Regions from separate parts of the Kribbella sp. NPDC050459 genome, predicted to be linked through region 1. Evidence: riboswitches for the same ligand, from Rfam matches in the RefSeq annotation. Region 1 holds a riboswitch; the other holds the start of a gene.
The links. Region 1 has a riboswitch for S-adenosylmethionine ahead of AB0I12_RS24185 (aminotransferase class V-fold PLP-dependent enzyme). Riboswitches for the same ligand answer to the same signal wherever they lie in the genome.
Positions count from the first base shown of each region.

Region 2: it holds a riboswitch for S-adenosylmethionine, as region 1 does, so the genes downstream of both, thrC (threonine synthase) here and AB0I12_RS24185 (aminotransferase class V-fold PLP-dependent enzyme) in region 1, are expected to answer to the same signal.

Region 1 covers NZ_JBFAJQ010000007.1:289,080-297,862, forward strand. The annotation lists gene AB0I12_RS24180 (prolyl oligopeptidase family serine peptidase) at 1-1,033, shown strand, start outside; gene AB0I12_RS24185 (aminotransferase class V-fold PLP-dependent enzyme) at 1,049-2,413, opposite strand; SAM riboswitch class IV at 2,431-2,544, opposite strand; gene AB0I12_RS24190 (DinB family protein) at 2,641-3,156, shown strand; gene AB0I12_RS24195 (DUF4184 family protein) at 3,187-3,957, shown strand; gene AB0I12_RS24200 (DNA translocase FtsK 4TM domain-containing protein) at 4,031-6,649, shown strand; gene AB0I12_RS24205 (hypothetical protein) at 6,654-7,220, shown strand; gene AB0I12_RS24210 (helix-turn-helix domain-containing protein) at 7,333-8,100, shown strand; partial or broken gene AB0I12_RS24215 (radical SAM protein) at 8,149-8,783, shown strand, end outside.
Region 2 covers NZ_JBFAJQ010000015.1:108,730-117,512, forward strand. The annotation lists gene AB0I12_RS35450 (Gfo/Idh/MocA family oxidoreductase) at 1-443, opposite strand, end outside; gene AB0I12_RS35455 (amidase) at 434-1,918, opposite strand; gene AB0I12_RS35460 (DUF3263 domain-containing protein) at 1,987-2,295, shown strand; gene AB0I12_RS35465 (LytR C-terminal domain-containing protein) at 2,379-2,975, shown strand; gene otsB (trehalose-phosphatase) at 2,972-3,805, shown strand; gene AB0I12_RS35475 (hypothetical protein) at 3,771-4,238, opposite strand; gene AB0I12_RS35480 (DNA-3-methyladenine glycosylase 2 family protein) at 4,285-5,232, shown strand; gene AB0I12_RS35485 (cation:proton antiporter) at 5,255-6,481, shown strand; SAM riboswitch class I at 6,547-6,687, shown strand; gene thrC (threonine synthase) at 6,701-7,960, shown strand; gene AB0I12_RS35495 (ubiquitin-like small modifier protein 1) at 7,957-8,232, shown strand; gene AB0I12_RS35500 (zinc-dependent alcohol dehydrogenase family protein) at 8,246-8,783, shown strand, end outside.

The sequences.
Region 1 (8,783 bases):
GACACTTGTCGACGCGCAGCCGGTGCTGACGCTCTACGCGCTGGACGGCTCCGGTGAGCGCGTCGTCGACGTGCCTGGGGGCGGAGTGGTCGGACTCAACGCCGGACCCGAGTACGACGAGCTGTTCATCGGCCTGTCGACGACGACCGACCCCACGCTGTCGTACGTCGTCTCGACCGGGTCAGGCGACGTACGCGTGCTGCCGGAGCTGGTTCGTGGCTCCGGGGGCTTCACGCCGCCGCAGGTCACCGTGACACGCCGGACCGGACCGGTGCCCTACTTCTTGATCACCAGGTCGGACCTGGACTTCTCCGAGCCGCGCCCGACGCTCATGTGGGGGTACGGCGGGTTCCGTATCCCGATCCAGGCCGACTACCGGCCCGGCTGGCCGGCATGGCTTGCTGCCGGTGGCGTGCTGGTCATCACCAACCTGCGTGGCGGCGGCGAGTACGGAACCGACTGGCACGACGCAGGGCGGCTCAAGAACAAGCAGAACGTCTTCGACGACTTCATCGCGGTTGCCGAGGACCTGCGGGACACCGGCGTGACCACTCCGGCACAGCTGGCCGTTCACGGTCGCAGCAACGGCGGACTGCTCGTCGGTGCCGTCATGACGCAGCGACCTGACCTGTTCGCGGTCGCACTGCCCGGTGTGGGTGTCCTGGACATGCTGCGCTTCCACAAGTTCACCGTTGGTGCGGCCTGGGCGTCCGACTACGGCTCGCCGGACGATCCGGAGCAGTTCGAGGACCTGCTGGCGTACTCGCCACTGCATCGCGTCAGCGACGGGACGTCGTACCCGGCCACGCTGGTGGTCACGGGGGACCACGACGACAGGGTGGTTCCGTTGCACAGCCACAAGTTCATCGCGGCGCTGCAGCATGCCCAGTCCGGTCCGCGACCAGTCTTGACCCGGGTCGAGGTCAACACCGGCCATGGCTTCGGAAAGCCCGCCGCGATGGTCGCGGCGGAGTGGGCGGACCTACTGGCGTTCGCTGCTCACCATGTAGGTCTCGTACCTCCCGAGCAGTAGGAGGGCTGCTTGTGGCTACCAGATCCGCGGGGCCTGAAGGTCCCGCGGGTCGTCGGCCGGCTGACAGCCGTGGGCGCTCTCCGTGTACTCGGTGCGCGGACCGGTCGTGGCCAGCGTGCGGACGGCGTTGACGAGCCGGTCCACGTGCTCCCGGGTCGTCCCGAGGCCGAGGCTGGCGCGGACCGCCGTACCGTGCTCGGGGGAGTCGGCGAGCAGGTGGCCGACCAGCGGGTGGGCGCAGAACTTGCCGTCCCGGACACCGATGCCGTACTCGGCGCTCAGCGCCGCGGACACCAGCGTCGAAGTCCGGCCGGCGAGCGTGAAACAGACCGTGCCGACGCGGTCGGCCTCCTCGCCGAAGATCGAGTACGTCGTGACGCCGTCGATCTGGGCGAGTCCGGTGCGCAGCCGGGCCAGCAGGCTGCGCTCGTGCTGCTCGATGGCGTCGCGGTGCTTGCTGATCGCGGCGCACGCGCTGGCCAGGGCGATGGCGCCGATGACGTTGGGGGAGCCGCCCTCGTGGCGGGCCGGTCCGGTCGTCCACACCACGGTGTCGCCCGTGACGGCGTGGGTCGCGCCGCCGCCGTACAGGTACGGGTCGGCGGCGTCGAGCCAGTCGGAGCGGCCGATCAGTGCGCCGGCGCCGTACGGCGCGTAGAGCTTGTGACCGGACAGGGCGACCCAGTCGACATCCAGAGCGGCGATGTCGACCGCGCGGTGCGGAGCGAGCTGTGCGGCGTCGAGGCAGACCCGCGCGCCGTGGGCCTTGGCCACCTTGGCGATGTCGGCGATCGGGAAGATCTCGCCGGTGACGTTGGACGCTCCGGTGATCACGACGAGGCGAGGACCTTCGGGCGCCTGACGAAGCGCGTCGGCGACCCGGGTCACGGCCTCGGTCTGGCTGGACGGGGCCCCGAGGCGGACGGTCCGCTCGGCCGGCCAGGGCAGCAGCGCGGCGTGGTGCTCGGATTCGAAGACGATGACGGTCGCGTCGGCCGGCACCGCGTGGGCGAGCAAGTTCAGGGCGTCGGTCGTCTGCCGGGTGAAGATCACCTGGTCGTCCGCGCGGGCGCCGACGAAGCCGTGCACCTCGGCGCGGGCCCGCTCGTACCACTGGGTGGTGATCCGCGAGGCGTAGCCGTTGCCGCGGTGCACCGACGCGTACGACGGCAGGGCCGCCTCGACACTGGCCCGGACGGACTCCAGACACGGGGCGCTCGCGCCGTGGTCGAAGTTCGCGTAGTCGGTGACGCGGCCGTCGGCGAGCGGGACCAGCAGGTCCGAACCGACGGTGGCGGGGATGTTTCCGGTGACCTGACGCGTGACGGTCGGCCGCGAAGTCGTCGTACTGGCCGGCTCGAGGATGGACAGGATCGACATGACGCTGCTCCCAGGGAAGTCCGCACTTGCCGAGCGGGGTATCCGCACGGCCTGGTCTTCACCCGGGGCACCCCACCGCGGAGGAGGGTTGCCGGCCAGCTAGCCGGGGCTTGTCGCTGGCACTCATGACCTGCCGACAACGGTAACGAACGGGATACGGCTGCCGCCAGTGACTATCTCATGTGATGAGATGAGCGAACACATCGTGGGATGACGTGAGGAAGTCGATGACCTGGAGAGCGCCCGTGGTCGAGCGGCCGGACGGCTCGCTGACCGCACCGGAGCGCGAACTGCTGCAAGGCTATCTGCAGTTCTACCGCAGCACGCTGCTGTTCAAGTGCGCGGGGCTGACCGCTGAGCAGTTGGCCGAACGGCCGTCGCCGCCCTCCAACCTGTCGCTGCTCGGCCTGATCCGGCACCTCACCAAGGTCGAGCGGATCTGGTTCCGCATCCACTTCGCCGAGGTCCCCGCCGAGCCGGTGTTCCCGCTGGAGCTCGGCAAGGACGCCGACTTCGAGCGGATCGACGCGGCCGACGCGCAGGCGGCGTACGAAGGCCTGATCGCCGAGTGGAAGCTCTCCGACGACGCGGCGGCCGGCCACTCGCTGGACGAGCGGTTCACGTTCAAGGGCAACGACTCGACGCTGCGGATGATCTACATCCACCTCATCGGCGAGTACAGCCGGCACTGCGGCCACGCAGACCTCTTGCGGGAGCAACTCGACGGGACCACAGGCGCGTAACACGACCTGCCACGCACCTAGGCTGCCGCCGTGCCGTTCACTCTCGCCCACCCCGCGGCCGTCCTTCCGCTGTGCCGGCGTCCGTTGGTGGCGTCGGCTCTCGTGGCCGGCGCGGTCGCTCCCGACCTGCTGTACGTCGGGCCGATCTACCGGGTCGCCACGCAGATCAACGGCAACTTCACGCTGACCCTCACCCACAAGTTCACGTCGGCGCTCTGGCTGGACCCGCTGCTGGCGCTTGTGCTGCTTCTTGTCTTCAGCGTGGTGCTGAAGCGACCCCTGGTGGCTCTGGCTCCAACTGCGCTAGCCGCACGCCTGCCTGGTGCGGCCCGACCCCATCTGGTGTGGATGGTCGTCTCCGCCGTCCTGGGTGCGCTGACCCATGTGCTCTGGGACTCGTTCACGCACTATGACGGGTACTTCGTCCGAGAATTCCCAGGCTTCTTCCGGGCTCAGCTGACGGGAGCGTGGGACGTGAACCGCATCCTGCAGTACGTCAGCACCGTCGGTGGCTGCCTCGTCCTCGTCGTCTGGCTCTACCGCTGGTACCGCCGTACGTCACCGTCTGCTGTCGAGCCGGGGGTGCCTGATTGGGTGCGCTACCTCGTGCTGGCCGCCTTGATGGTCTTCGGCGTCACCGGCGCGATCGTCGAGCTCGGCCGGGCGGACGGCGAGTTCGCCGGGGAGACCGCCGTACGGCTGGTGCTGTCCGGGCTCGTGTTCGGCGGCCTGGCCGCGCTCGCCTGGTACGTCGTGTTGTGGCACCTGGGGCGGCTGCGGCGGCGTACGCACGTGTCGTGACGCTACGGATGGGGCAGCGTGATCGGCGTGTGACACGTGGGACTCGAGGGGTGATCGGGGTAGCCTGAACGATATGGCGACCCGCACGTCTTCCCCGGCGCGGGCGCAGAAGTCGGCAGCCAAACGGCCGAGCACGGCCCGTTCGGCGGCCGGTGGACGCCCCCGTCCGTCAGGCGCCCAGAAGCGTGGGCAGAGCACGAAGCGCGGCGGTGGAACCACCGCCGCGCGGACCAGCACGCCCAAAAACAGCGGACCGGGCCCGTTCGCGGCCGCCATGCTCGCGCTCGGCCGCGGGGTGGTGAAGATCTGGATCGGCATCGCGCACCTGCTCGGCAGCATGGTGCGGGGGATCGGCCACAGCGCCCGCGACCTGGAGCCGGAGCATCGCCGGGACGGCGCCGGCCTGTTCCTGATCGGTCTGGCGGTCGTCGTGGCCGCCGCGATCTGGTGGGACCTCCCGGGCGCGGTCGGTAACGGCGTCCGGACCGTCGTCGGCGGCAGCATCGGCATGCTCGGCTGGGCGCTGCCGCTGATGCTGGTCGTCATCGCGATCCGCACCCTGCGTCACCCCGACCGCAACGGCCCTGCCGGACGACAGGTCATCGGGTGGACCGCGGTGTGCCTCGGCGTCCTCGGCCTGATCCACATCGCCAACGGCCTGCCGCGCCCCAGCAACCCGGCCGACGGCCCGCTGCGTGACGCCGGCGGCGCGATCGGGTACTTCATCTCGTCGTTCCTGTCGGACCTGCTGACGCAGTACGTCGCCGCGCCGCTGCTCGTCCTGCTGTCGATCTTCGGCGCGCTGGTGGTCACCGGCACGCCGGTGTACGCGATCCCGCTGCGGTTCCGCGCGGCGTTCGACGTACTGATGGGACGCACCGAGCTGCCCGAGGACGCTCCGTCCGTGGCCGCCGCGCCGACCGACGACACCGTCCGGCTGACCCGCAAGCAGCGGCGCGCGAAGGCCGAGCTCGACGAGGACGGCGAGCCGACGGTCAAGCCGTACGACTCGCCGGTGCTCGCAGAATCCCCGAAGCGCGGCCGTAAGAAGGCGAAGCCGCCGGAGGACGACGCGTACGACGTCGACAGCACCGAGAGCGCTGCCGCCGCTGTCGAGCCCGCCTTCGAGGCACCTGACCCCGTGAGCAAGCCGCCCGCGCCGGCCCCGGAGCCGCCGCCGCACACGCCGCTGCCACAGCGGGTCGAGCAGCTCAGCCTCTCCGGCGACATCACCTACACACTGCCGGACGGGCAGATACTCAAGCCCGGCTCGGTGCACAAGGCACGCACCAAGGCCTCCGACCAGGTCGTCGACCGGCTGACCGAGGTGTTCGAGCAGTTCGGCATCGACGCACAGGTCACCGGCTACACCCGTGGCCCGACAGTCACCCGCTACGAGGTCGAGCTCGGCTCCGCGGTCAAGGTCGAGAAGGTCACGGCGCTGTCCAAGAACATCGCGTACGCCGTCGCGTCGGCCGATGTCCGGATCCTGTCGCCGATCCCGGGCAAGTCCGCGATCGGTATCGAGATCCCGAACACCGACAAGGAGACCGTCAGCCTCGGCGACGTGATCCGGTCCGCAACCGCTCGCAACGACCACCACCCGATGGTGGCCGGCCTGGGCAAGGACGTCGAAGGCGGGTTCGTCGTCGCGAACATGGCGAAGATGCCGCACCTGCTGGTGGCCGGCGCCACCGGTTCGGGCAAGTCGTCGTTCGTCAACTCGCTGATCACGTCGATCCTGATGCGGGCCACGCCCGACGAGGTGCGGATGATCCTGGTCGACCCCAAGCGGGTCGAGCTGAACAACTACGAGGGCATCCCGCACCTGATCACGCCGATCATCACCAACGCCAAGAAGGCGGCCGAGGCGCTGCAGTGGGTCGTCCGCGAGATGGACATGCGGTACGACGACCTGGCGGCCTTCGGCTTCCGGCACGTCGACGACTTCAACAAGGCGGTCCGCGGCGGGAAGGTGAAGCCGCCGCCGGGCAGCGAGCGGGTGCTGACGCCGTACCCGTATCTGCTGGTGATCGTCGACGAGCTCGCCGACCTGATGATGGTCGCGCCGCGCGACGTCGAGGACTCGATCGTCCGCATCACCCAGCTGGCCCGCGCCGCCGGTATCCACCTGGTGCTCGCGACGCAGCGGCCGTCGGTGGACGTCGTCACCGGTCTGATCAAGGCCAACGTGCCGTCCCGGTTGGCGTTCGCGACGTCGTCGCTGGCCGACAGCCGCGTCATCCTCGACCAGCCGGGTGCGGAGAAGCTGGTCGGTCAAGGTGACGGCCTGTTCCTGCCCATGGGCGCGAGCAAGCCGATGCGTATCCAGGGGTCGTGGGTCGACGAGGCCGAGATCCGCTCCGTGGTCGAGCACTGCAAGGAGCAGTTGCAGCCGACCTACCGCGAGGACGTCACCGCGGCGCCCGGCCCGAGCAAGGACCTCGACGACGAGATCGGCGACGACCTGGACCTCGTGGTGCAGGCGGCGGAACTCATCGTTTCCACCCAGTTCGGCTCCACGTCGATGCTGCAGCGTAAGCTCCGCGTCGGTTTTGCCAAGGCCGGCCGGCTGATGGACATCCTGGAGAGCCGCGGCGTCGTCGGTCCCAGTGAGGGTTCCAAGGCCAGGGACGTCCTGGTCAAGCCCGACGACCTAGAGGACTTCATCACCACCCTCCGAGGAGAGTGAAACCGTGACCGCCGCGAGCGCACTGCCCAGGCAGGAACGATTCGACGTCGATCCCGAGCCCACGCCGTTCACCGTCCGGGCCTCCCAGAAGGTGCACGGCGGACTCGCCGTCGGCGCGGCGCTGGTGGCGATCGGCTTCGCGGCGTCGGGATCCACCAGCCCGACCGGCGTCCTGCGCTGGCTCGCGGCCGCGGCGTTCGCGGTGCTGGCGCTGGTGTGCGCCTGCGCGCTGACGGTGGGGGAGATGCTGGTCGCCGACGACGTCGGCATCCGGCTGCGGATCGGCAGCGAGTGGGTGGGTACCCGCTGGGAGGACATCGAAGAGGTGACGGTGCTGCAGCGGCGGCATCCGCTCGACGACGGGCGGATCGCCGTACATCTGCAGGATCCCGGGCCGATCCTCGGCGCGATGCCGAGTTCGACCCGCAAGACGACTGATGCCAACCGGCGCCTGACAGGGTCCTCGCTCGCGATACCGTTCGGGTTGACGGCCCGGCCGTCCAACGGGGAAGTGGTGCAGGCGCTGCACATGCTGGCCGATGCGAGATGTCCGGTCAGGGAACAACTCTGACTCGTCCGTGACTCCGTCGGGCGAGGGCCGTTGAGATGATGTCCGCGGCACTGCCGTCGGCGAGCACAGCCCGTCCGGGGGACAGGGCGACGAACGAGAGGGTGGTGGCGAGGTGAGCATCGGCAGCGATCTCACGGCGGCTCGCGAGCGGGCCGACATGACGATCGAGCAGCTGAGCGCTGCGACCCGAATCAGATCCGGGCTGCTGATCGCCATGGAGGCCGACGACTTCTCCCGCTGCGGCGGGAACTTCTACGCCCGCGGGCACATCCGGTCGATCGCCCGCGTGGTCAAGGCCGACCCCGCCCCGTTGCTCGCCGCCTTCGACGCCGAACACGCCGTCGAGGAGGAGAAGTCCCGCCGCGAGGAGCGCGCCGCGGTCAAGGCCCCGACGCTGCGCCCGGCGCGGCCGCGCTGGGCACTGCTGGTCGGCGCGATCCTGGTCATCCTGATGGGCTGGGGGATGGTGCGCCTGTTCACCCTGCCCAGCGACATCGAGGCCAACGCGTCGAAGACCGCGACCGCCACCGCGACGGTCACGACGCCGACCCCGAAGCCGACGCCGCAGCCGAGCGTTCAGCCCACCAAGACGCCGACCTCGGCGAAGCCGCCGGCGCTGAAGACCTCGCTGACACTGACGGCGAAGGGCAACGGCACGTACCTGACAGTCCGCGACAAGAAGAACCGCCGCCTGTTCCAGGGTCGCCTCGGCCCCGGCATCGCGCAGTCCGTCACCAGCTCCGGCGACATCCGGGTGACAGTGGGCAACCCCGCCAACCTCGTCGTCGTGCTGAACGGCAAGCAGATCCCGACCAAGCTCTACCGCTTCACCGCCCACCCGGACGGCACACTCAGCAAGACCACCGGCACTGGGTCCTGAAGCTGCTGAGTTAGGTACGGACGTGCACAGCGCGTCATACTCGTGGGGATGACTACGCCACCCACCACCGTCGCCCTGGTCACGCTGGGCTGTGCCCGCAACGATGTCGACTCCGAGGAACTGGCCGGCCGGCTCGAAGCCGGCGGATTCCGCCTCGTCGACGACGCCGCCGAGGCGGACACGGTGGTGGTGAACACCTGCGGCTTCGTCGAGGCCGCCAAGAAGGACTCCGTCGACACGCTGCTCGCGGCCGCCGACTACAAGGAGTCCGGGCGCACACAGGCCGTCGTTGCGGTCGGCTGCCTCGCCGAGCGGTACGGCGAACAACTCGCCGAGGCCCTCCCGGAGACGGACGCGATCCTCAGCTTCGACGATTACGCCGACATCTCGGACCGCCTCCGCAGCATCCTCTCCGGCGCCAAGCACCAGCCCCACGTACCCCGCGACCGCCGCAAACTCCTCCCACTCGCCCCCGCCGACCGCCACACCACTCCTGGCGTAGCCATCCCCGGCCACGGCGACACAACCCCCGACGCCTCAACCGGCACCGCTGCGTCCGGGACTGCTGCGTCCGGGACTGCTGCGTCCGGGACTGCTGCGTCCGGGACTGCTGCGTCCGGGACTGCTGCGTCCGGGACTGCTGCGTCCGGGGCCGCTGCGTCCGGGGCCGCTGCGTCCGGGAC
Region 2 (8,783 bases), on a different contig from region 1:
TCGCCGATCACGCCGCGCTCCAGGTCCGCGAAGACCGCCTGGATCACCGGGTTGGTGCGCATCCACATCGCCTCGGCGAACAACGTCCGGTGCTCGGCGGCGACCGCGATCAGGTCCTTGGCCTGCGCCGCGGTCAGCGTGACGGGCTTCTCGCACAGCACGGCGACGCCGGCCTGCAGCGCCGTCCGGGCGATCGCGTAGTGCTGCGGGTGCGGGGTCCCGATGTAGATCACGTCGACCTCGCCGGAGTCGATCAGTCGCCGGTAGTCGTCGTACGCGCGCGGGATGCCGAACTCGGCGGCGAACTTCCGCGCGCTCTCCTCGGAGCGGGACGCGACCGCGGCCACGACCGCATCGTCCGGGAGCAGCGCCAGATCGTGCGTGAACTGGGTCGAAATGTTGCCGGTTGCAACGATTCCCCACCTGACGCGATCTATACCCACTGTGTGAACTCCGGGGTCGGGAACGGTCCGTCTGCAACGATTCTCGCGGTTTCGAAGGCGTGAGCCAAGCGAATGAGCGTGACCTCACTTCGCGCCGTACCGCTGATCGTGATCCCGACCGGCAGTCCGGCGACCGTCCCGGACGGCACCGAAAGCAGCGGATAGCCCGCCAGAGCGGCGTGTGACGACGAGCTACCGAGAACGTGGTCGCCGTTCACCAGGTCGATCGCCCAGGCCGGCGAGTACGACGGGCTGACCAGCGCGTCGAGCTGGTTGTCACGCAGCAGGTTGTCGATGCCGTCCCGCCCGGCGCGGAGCGCGGTGAGGCGCGCAGCGACGTACACCGGGGCGTCGAGACCCTCGGTGGCCGCGGCGCGCTCGAACAGCTCCTGACCGAACCACTGCAGCTCCTGGTCCGCATGCTCGTTGTTGAACGCGATCAGATCGTCCAGCGTTCGCGGACCGCCGGGCGCACGGGTGGCGAGGTACGCCGCCATGTCGACCTTCAGCTCGTGGGAGAGCACCTGCAACTGGTCCTCGTCGCCGCCCGGTGTCGGCAACGACAAGTGGTCGACCAGCGTCGCTCCGCACTGACTGAGGAGCTCCAGCGCACGCTCGGTTACCTGGTCCAGGCCGGTCGAATAGCCCCAGAGGGGACCGCGCGGTACGCCGATGCGCACGTTGCTGAGGTCCGTGCCGCGGCAGTACTCGGTGTAGTCGGTGTGACCGCCGGTGAGGACCGAGAGCAGCGCAGCCGTCTGAGTAACCGTCTTCGTCATCGGTCCGGCGGTGTCCTGCGAGTGCGAGATCGGGACGATGCCCTGCTGCGAGATGAGCCCGACGGTGGGCTTCAGGCCGACCACGCCGTTCAGCGCGGCCGGGCAGACGATCGAGCCGTTGGTCTCGGTGCCGATCGCGTAGTCGGCGAGCCCGGCCGCGACGGCCGCGCCGGACCCGGAGGAGGAGCCGCCCGCCGACCGGTTCAACGCGTACGGGTTGCGGGTCAGGCCGCCGTACGCGCTCCAGCCGGACGAGGAGGCCGAGCCGCGGAAGTTCGCCCACTCGCTCAGGTTCGTCTTGCCCAGGATCACGCAGCCCGCCTCGCGCAACCGGCGGACCAGCGGCGCGTCCTCCGGCGGCGGTGGCTGGTCGGCCAGCGCCAGCGAGCCGGCTGTGGTCGGCAGGCCGGCGGTGTCGATGTTGTCCTTGACCAGCACGGGTACGCCGTGCAGTGGGCTACGGACCCGCCCATCGTCACGCTCTGTGTCGAGACGGGCGGCATCGGTGAGCGCCGCGGGATTCGGAGTGCAGACGGCGTTGACCAGCTGGTCGACCTCACGAATCCGCCCCTGCAACTCCTCCACGAGCGCCACGCTGGAAGAAGTTGAGCTCACTGGAACGATCCTGCCAGAGTTGGCTGCGTCCGGTTGCCTTGTCAGCGACACGCTTCGTGTCGGTCCGGCGGTGAATGACATGGCTGTCGTTCTGCACGTAGAGTGGCTGGCGGACGGACGATCACCGACCGCACAGGAGTCAGCAGCAGATGGACAGCGCCAACGCCAGCTCCCCCGGCCCCGCCGAAGCTGCGCCGCCGGTCGTCGCCGGACTCTCGGAGCGTGACGGCCAGATCCTTGCCTTCGAGCGGCACTGGTGGAAGTACGCCGGGGCGAAGGAGCAGGCGATCCGGGACCAGTTCCAGATGTCGGCGACCCGCTACTACCAGGTCCTGAACGCGCTCATCGACCGCCCCGAGGCCCTCGCGCACGACCCGCTGCTGGTCAAGCGCCTGCGCCGCCTCCGCGCCGCCCGCCAGCGCGCCCGCTCCGCACGCCGCCTGGGCATCGAGGTCTGACCATGTCCCGCCGCCTCAGGGCGTGCCTTGCTGCTCCGCGCCCGCGGGGCGATCAGGGGCAGGTGCTGTCCTCCTTCGTTGCCGTGGCTGCTGTGGTCGCGATCGTGGCCGGGCTGCTCGTGCTGTTCGGGACCCGTGGGCACGACAGCAAGGCCGAGGAGAAGCCGGCCGGCGCGAGTACGCCGAAAGCGTCGGAGAAGCCGTCCACCGGGCCTTCGACGGTCGGGGCCAGCGTGCCGAAGCCGTCCACCAAGCCGTCCGCTGAGCCGACTCCCGCGCCGACGACCGCACCCAGCAGCGAGCCGCCGTCCACCGAGCCCACCACCCAGCCGAGCCAGCCGTCGGAGACGACACAGGCCACGCAGCCGCCGAAGCCGACGCAGCCGGTCACGATCCCGGCCGAGGAGCGCCCGGCGATCGAGGTGTACAACAACACCTCGCAAAAGGGCTTGGCCGACTCGGTCGCGAGCCGCGCGCGGCAGGCCGGCTGGACCGTGGCCGGCTCCCCGGACAACTGGCACGGCAAGATCGCCGAGAGCACGGTGTACTACCCGCCGGGCATGCTCGACGCCGCCAACCAGCTCGCCCGCGACATCGGTGTCGGCCGGACCAAGGGTGCGCTGGACAACATGAAGAAGGATCGCCTGACGGTGATCCTGACCTCGGACTACTCAGGATGAGTACTCCGGTCATCCAGACCGAGGCGGGACGGGAAGGCTGGGAAGCCATCGTCTCGGACCCGGCGAGTGCCGTGATCTCGTCGGACTTCGACGGCGTCCTCTCGCCGCTGGTCGAGGACCCGGCGTTGTCCCGCCCGGTCGAGGGCGCTCTGGACGCGCTGGCCCGGCTCGCCCGGAGCGTGAACCAGGTCGCGATCGTCACCGGCCGGCCCGCGCTGGTCGCCACCGAGCTGTCCGGGGTGAGCGGTCACCCGGGACTCGGGAATCTCGTCGTCCTCGGGCACTACGGGCTGGAGCGCTGGGACGCCGCCACCGGCATGGTGACGAGTGAGCCGGTGCCGCCCGGTGTCACGACGGCTCGGGACCGGCTGCCGGGACTGTTGCGCGAGGCCGGCGTACCGGACGCGTTCGTGGAGGACAAGGACAGCTCGCTGGCCGTGCACACCCGCCGGCTGGACGATCCGGTCGGGGCCTTCGAACTGCTCCGGGCGCCGTTGACCGCGCTCGCCGAGGAGACTTCGTTGCGGCTCGAGCCGGGCAACCTCGTGCTCGAGCTGCGGCCGCCCGGGATCGACAAGGGCGTCGCGCTCCGCGGCCTGATCGAGTCGACCGGCGCCCGATCGATCCTGTACGCCGGTGACGACCTCGGCGACCTCGCGGCGTACCGGGCGATCCAGGCCGAGCGGGAGACCGGGCTGCGCGCCGTACTGCTGGCCACGCGGTCCTCGAACGCCGCCGAGCTGATCGAGGCCGCGGATGTCGTCGTCGACGACCCGAGCGGTGTGGTGACCGTGCTCACGGCGCTTTCGGACGCGATCTCAGCACGCTGAGAGTCTGCGTCACGGTCTTGCCGATCGGCTGGATCGGCCGCTCGACGTAGCCGCCGTCCTTCAGGTTCGCGAGCCGCTCGAACGGGTTCCGCGACGCCGGGTCGCCGGTGAGCAGGAACGAGACGACCACGCCCACCACGTACAGCGGGAGCATCAGCAGGCCGATCAGGCAGAAGTACTGCCACGAATGCCGCTCCTCGTGCCGGACCAGGGCCGCGTTGTCGAAGTACGTGCGGTCGTGCTTGCTGAGTACGACGTTGCCGATCGTGAACGCGCCGGCGATCGGAAAGCCGAGCTTGTACTCGTTCGCGAAGAACAGCCCCCGCGGCCCTCGCGTGAACTTGGCCCGTCCGAGCACGCCGACGAAGGCGCCGGCCACGGTGGACAGGTTGAGGAAGTTGCCCACCACCTTGAGCCACTGCCAGGCGTTCATGGGGATCAGTATGAATTCTGTCGGAGCGGTGGGTAAGACTTGGCGGGTGAGTTCGGTGGTGCGGGTCTGGCGTCCTGGGCGGGTGGTGGATCCGCAGTCGGTGATCGGCGGGTTGCGCAAGGGGCCCGGCGATCCGGCGTACGTGTTCGACGCGGCGCGGCGGACGGTGTGGCGGGCGACGCGGACTCCGGAGGGGCCGGTGCTGTTGCGGCTGACGCCGCATGCCGGATCCGTCGAGGCCGAGGCGTGGGGGCCGGGGGCCGAGTGGGCGTTGGACGGGGTTCCGGAGTTGCTGGGCGACCGGGACAGCTGGGACGGGTTCGAGCCGCTGCCCGAGCACCGGGTCCTGGTGGACGCGGCGCGGCGCTTCCCGCATCTGCGGGTGCCGCGGACCCGCGCGGTGTTCGAGGCGATGGCGGCCGCCGGGATCGAGCAGGTGGTGACCGGCAAGGAGGCCTTCCGGGCGTGGCGACTGCTGCTGCGGGAGTACGGCGAGCCGGCGCCAGGGCCCCATCAGCAGGGCAACCGGGTGATGATGGTGCCGCCGGCGCCGGAGGAGTGGCGGCAGATCCCGTCCTGGCAATGGTTGCGCGCCGGTGTCGAGGGTCGGCGATCGCGGGTCGTCATCACGGCCGCGACCCGGGCGAAGGCGCTGGAGCGGACGCTCGAGCTGAGTGACTCCGCGGAGATCGAGCGACGGCTGCGGTCGCTGCCGGGAGTCGGCGTGTGGACGGCGGCCGAGGTGCGCCAGCGGGCTCACGGCGACGCGGACGCCTTCTCGTTCGCGGACTACCACGTGTCGCGGAACGTGTCGTACGCGCTGATCGGCGAGGAGCTCGACGACGACGGCTGCGCCGAACTGATCGAGCCGTACCGCGGTCACCGCTTCCGGGTGCAGCGCCTGATCGAGCTGGCAGGCATCGGCCATCCTCGCTTCGGCCCGCGCAAATCCCTGCCCACCCACACGCCGGGGGCCACGCATCGGCTGAGGTAGCCCTGGGCACAGGTGCCTGACGATGATCATCAACGGGGATGGCCTGTATCTCGTGGCAGGCCTGGCACTGCTGCTCGGTGCCGTACTGCCCCGGTTACTGGCGCGGTACGCCATTTCCGCGCCGATCGCCTTCCTCGGTGCGGGTCTGCTCCTCGGCCTCGCCGTCGACCGCGTCCACCTCAGCCCGATCGCCCAGCCGGCGCTGACGAAGCATCTGGCGGCGCTGACTGTGATCGTCGCGCTGATGGGCGTCGGCCTGGCCATCGACCGGCCGATCAGCCTACTCACCTGGTCAGTCACCTGGCGGTTGCTGTTCGTCGCGATGCCGGCCGGAATCGCGGCGCTGGCCGGGGCCGGCTGGCTGCTCGGGCTCGCTCCGGCGACCGCGCTCCTGATCGCCGCGGTGCTGGCGCCGACGGATCCGGTGCTCGCGTCCGACGTCCAGGTGGAGGGACCGACGACCGGCGAGGACGCCGAGCTCGACGAGGACGACGAGGTGCGGTTCGCGCTCACGTCCGAGGCGGGCCTGAACGACGGGATGGCGGCGCCGTTCGTGTACCTGGCGGTCTTCGTCGCGACCAAGACCCTGTCGCCGTGGCAGTGGGTCGCCTGGGACGTGGTCGGGAAGTCGGTGATCGGGGTCGCGATCGGCTTCTGCGCGGGCTGGTTGCTCGGGCGGATGACGTTCTCGGCGCCGGCCCGGAGCCTGCGGCTGTCGGAGGCCCGGGAGCCGGTGCTCGCGCTGGCTCTGACGGTTGGGGTGTACGGGCTCACCCAGGTGCTGCACGGGTACGGGTTCATCGCTGTGTTCGTCGCGGCGCTCACGCTGCGGTCGGTGGAGAGCAAGCACGCGTTCCACGGCGAGCTGCACGACTTCATCGGTGAGCTCGAACACATCCTCACGTGGAGCGTCCTGCTCCTGCTCGGCGCCGCGGTCACCGCCGGGCTGCTGAAGCCGCTCACGGTCGCCGGCGCCGCTGTCGGCGTACTGCTCGTCTTCGTGGTTCGTCCGCTGTTCGGGTGGCTGTCGCTCGCGCGATCCGGGCTCCGGCGGTCCGAACGCTGGGCGACGGCGGCGTTCGGCGTCCGCGGCGTGTCGTCGGTGTACTACCTCGCCGCGGTCGGAGCGCATTTCCGGGACGACCTGCCGTGGCTCTGGGCGACACTCGGGTTCACGGTGATCCTGAGCGTCGTTGTGCACGGGGTCGCGGCGACGCCGGTGATGCGCTTCCTGGAGCGCCGGGGCTGAGATCCCGCGTCTCGAATACTGGGAACGCGGGACACAATATGGACCCGATTGGGTAATCTCGGGGGAGCTCATCCAGAGGGACTGAGGGAAACGGCCCGTTGACGTCCCGGCAACCCTCCCCGTCGAGACCCCGTCCGGGGCTCTCCGCGAGGGAACGGTGCCAAATCCGTCCCGCGCCGAGATCCGGCGACCGGGGAAGATGAGGAGGGAACCTCACTCATGAGCCTGACCGCCACCCACACGATCCGTGAAGGTGCCTTCGGCAACGGTACGCACCTGAGCTGTCGCGCCTGTGGGGCGAAGTCGCCGCTCGGCCCGTTCTACGCCTGTATGGAGTGTTTCGGTCCGCTCGAGGTCGGATACGAGTACCCGAACATCACCCGCGAGCAGATCGAGGCCGGCCCGAAGAACATCTGGCGGTACCAGCCGCTGCTGCCCGTCCCCGTCGACGTGGCCAGCTTCCCGAACACCGAGCCCGGCTACACCCGGCTCGTCGACGCGCAGAACCTGGCCCGCGAGCTCGGGCTGCGCAAGCTGTGGGTGAAGGACGACTCGGGCAACCCGACGCACTCCTTCAAGGACCGCGTCGTCGCCTCCGCCCTGAGCGCCACCCGCGAGCTCGGCATGAAGGTCTTCGCCTGCCCGTCCACCGGCAACCTGGCGAACGCGGTCGCCGCGGCCGCCGCCCGGGCCGGCATCCGCTCGGTCGTGTTCATCCCGCACGACCTCGAGCGCCCGAAGGTCATCACGACCGCTGTGTACGGCGGGACGCTGGTCGCCGTCGAGGGCAACTACGACGACGTGAACAAGCTCGCCTCCGAGATCGCCGGTGAGGAGGAGGGCTGGGCGTTCGTGAACGTGAACGTCCGCCCGTACTACTCCGAAGGCTCCAAGACGCTCGCCTTCGAGATCGCCGAGCAGCTCGGCTGGCGGCTGCCGCAGCAGATCGTGATTCCGGTCGCGTCCGGGTCGCAGCTGACCAAGATCGACAAGGGCTTCACCGAGTTCGGCAAGCTGGGCCTCGTCGACGCCACCGACTACAAGGTGTACGGCGCGCAGGCGACCGGCTGTTCGCCCGTCGCGCAGGCGTTCCGCGACGGGCACGACGTGGTCAAGCCGGTGCGCCCGGACACGATCGCGAAGTCCCTTGCGATCGGCAACCCGGCCGACGGGCCGTACGTGCTGGACGTCGCCCGCCGGACCGGCGGCGCGATCGAGGACGTCAGCGACGACGAGGTCGTCGAGGGCATCCAGCTGCTGGCCCGCACCGAGGGCATCTTCGCCGAGACCGCGGGCGGGGTGACCGTCGCGACGCTGAAGAAGCTGATCGCGACCGGCCAGCTCGACCCCGAGGCCGAGACGGTGATCATCAACTCCGGCGACGGGCTCAAGACGCTCGACGCCGTGGCCGACCGGGTCGGCCCCAAGGTGACCATCCCCGCGTCGTACGACGCCTTCGTGAAGGCAGGCCTGCAGTGAGTGTGAGCGTTCGCGTCCCGACCATCCTGCGGCCCTACACCCAGGGCGTGTCCGAGGTGTCCGCCGAGGGCACGACGCTGACCGAGGTGCTCGACTCGCTCGACGCGTCGTACCCCGGCATCAAGGGCCGCGTCCTGGACGACGCGGGCGAACTCCGCCGCTTCGTCAACGTGTACGTCGACGACGACGACGTCCGCTTCGCCGAAGGCCTGCAGACCACCATCAAGGACGGCGGCCAGGTCTCGATCATCCCCGCGGTCGCCGGCGGCTGATTAAGCTGCTCTGATGCGAGCAGTTGTTGTCTCGGAGTACGGCGTACTGCCTGAGGTTCGTGAGGTTCCGGAGCCTGTTGTCGCGGACGGTTCGGTGGTCCTGAAGGTCGAGGCCACCGGGCTGTGCCGCAGTGACTGGCACGGGTGGATGGGGCACGACTCCGACATCGTGCTGCCGCATGTGCCGGGGCATGAGCTGGCCGGAACGATCGCCGCGGTCGGTGCCGGCGTGTCCGGGTGGGCGGTCGGGGATCGGGTCACGACGCCGTTCATCTGTGCGTGCGGCTCGTGTGAGCAGTGCCTTGCCGGTGATCAGCAGGTGTGCCCGAATCAGTTGCAGCCCGGGTTCAACTACTGGGGTTCGTTCGCCGAGTACGTCGCGGTGCCCTACGCCGCGGTGAACCTGGTCCGGCTGCCCGACGACATGGACTTCGCCACCGCCGCGGGCCTGGGCTGCCGGTTCGCCACGTCGTTCCGGGCCGTCCACCAGATCGGCAAGGTCGCCGCCGGCGAACGCGTCGCAATCTTCGGCTGCGGCGGCGTCGGTCTCT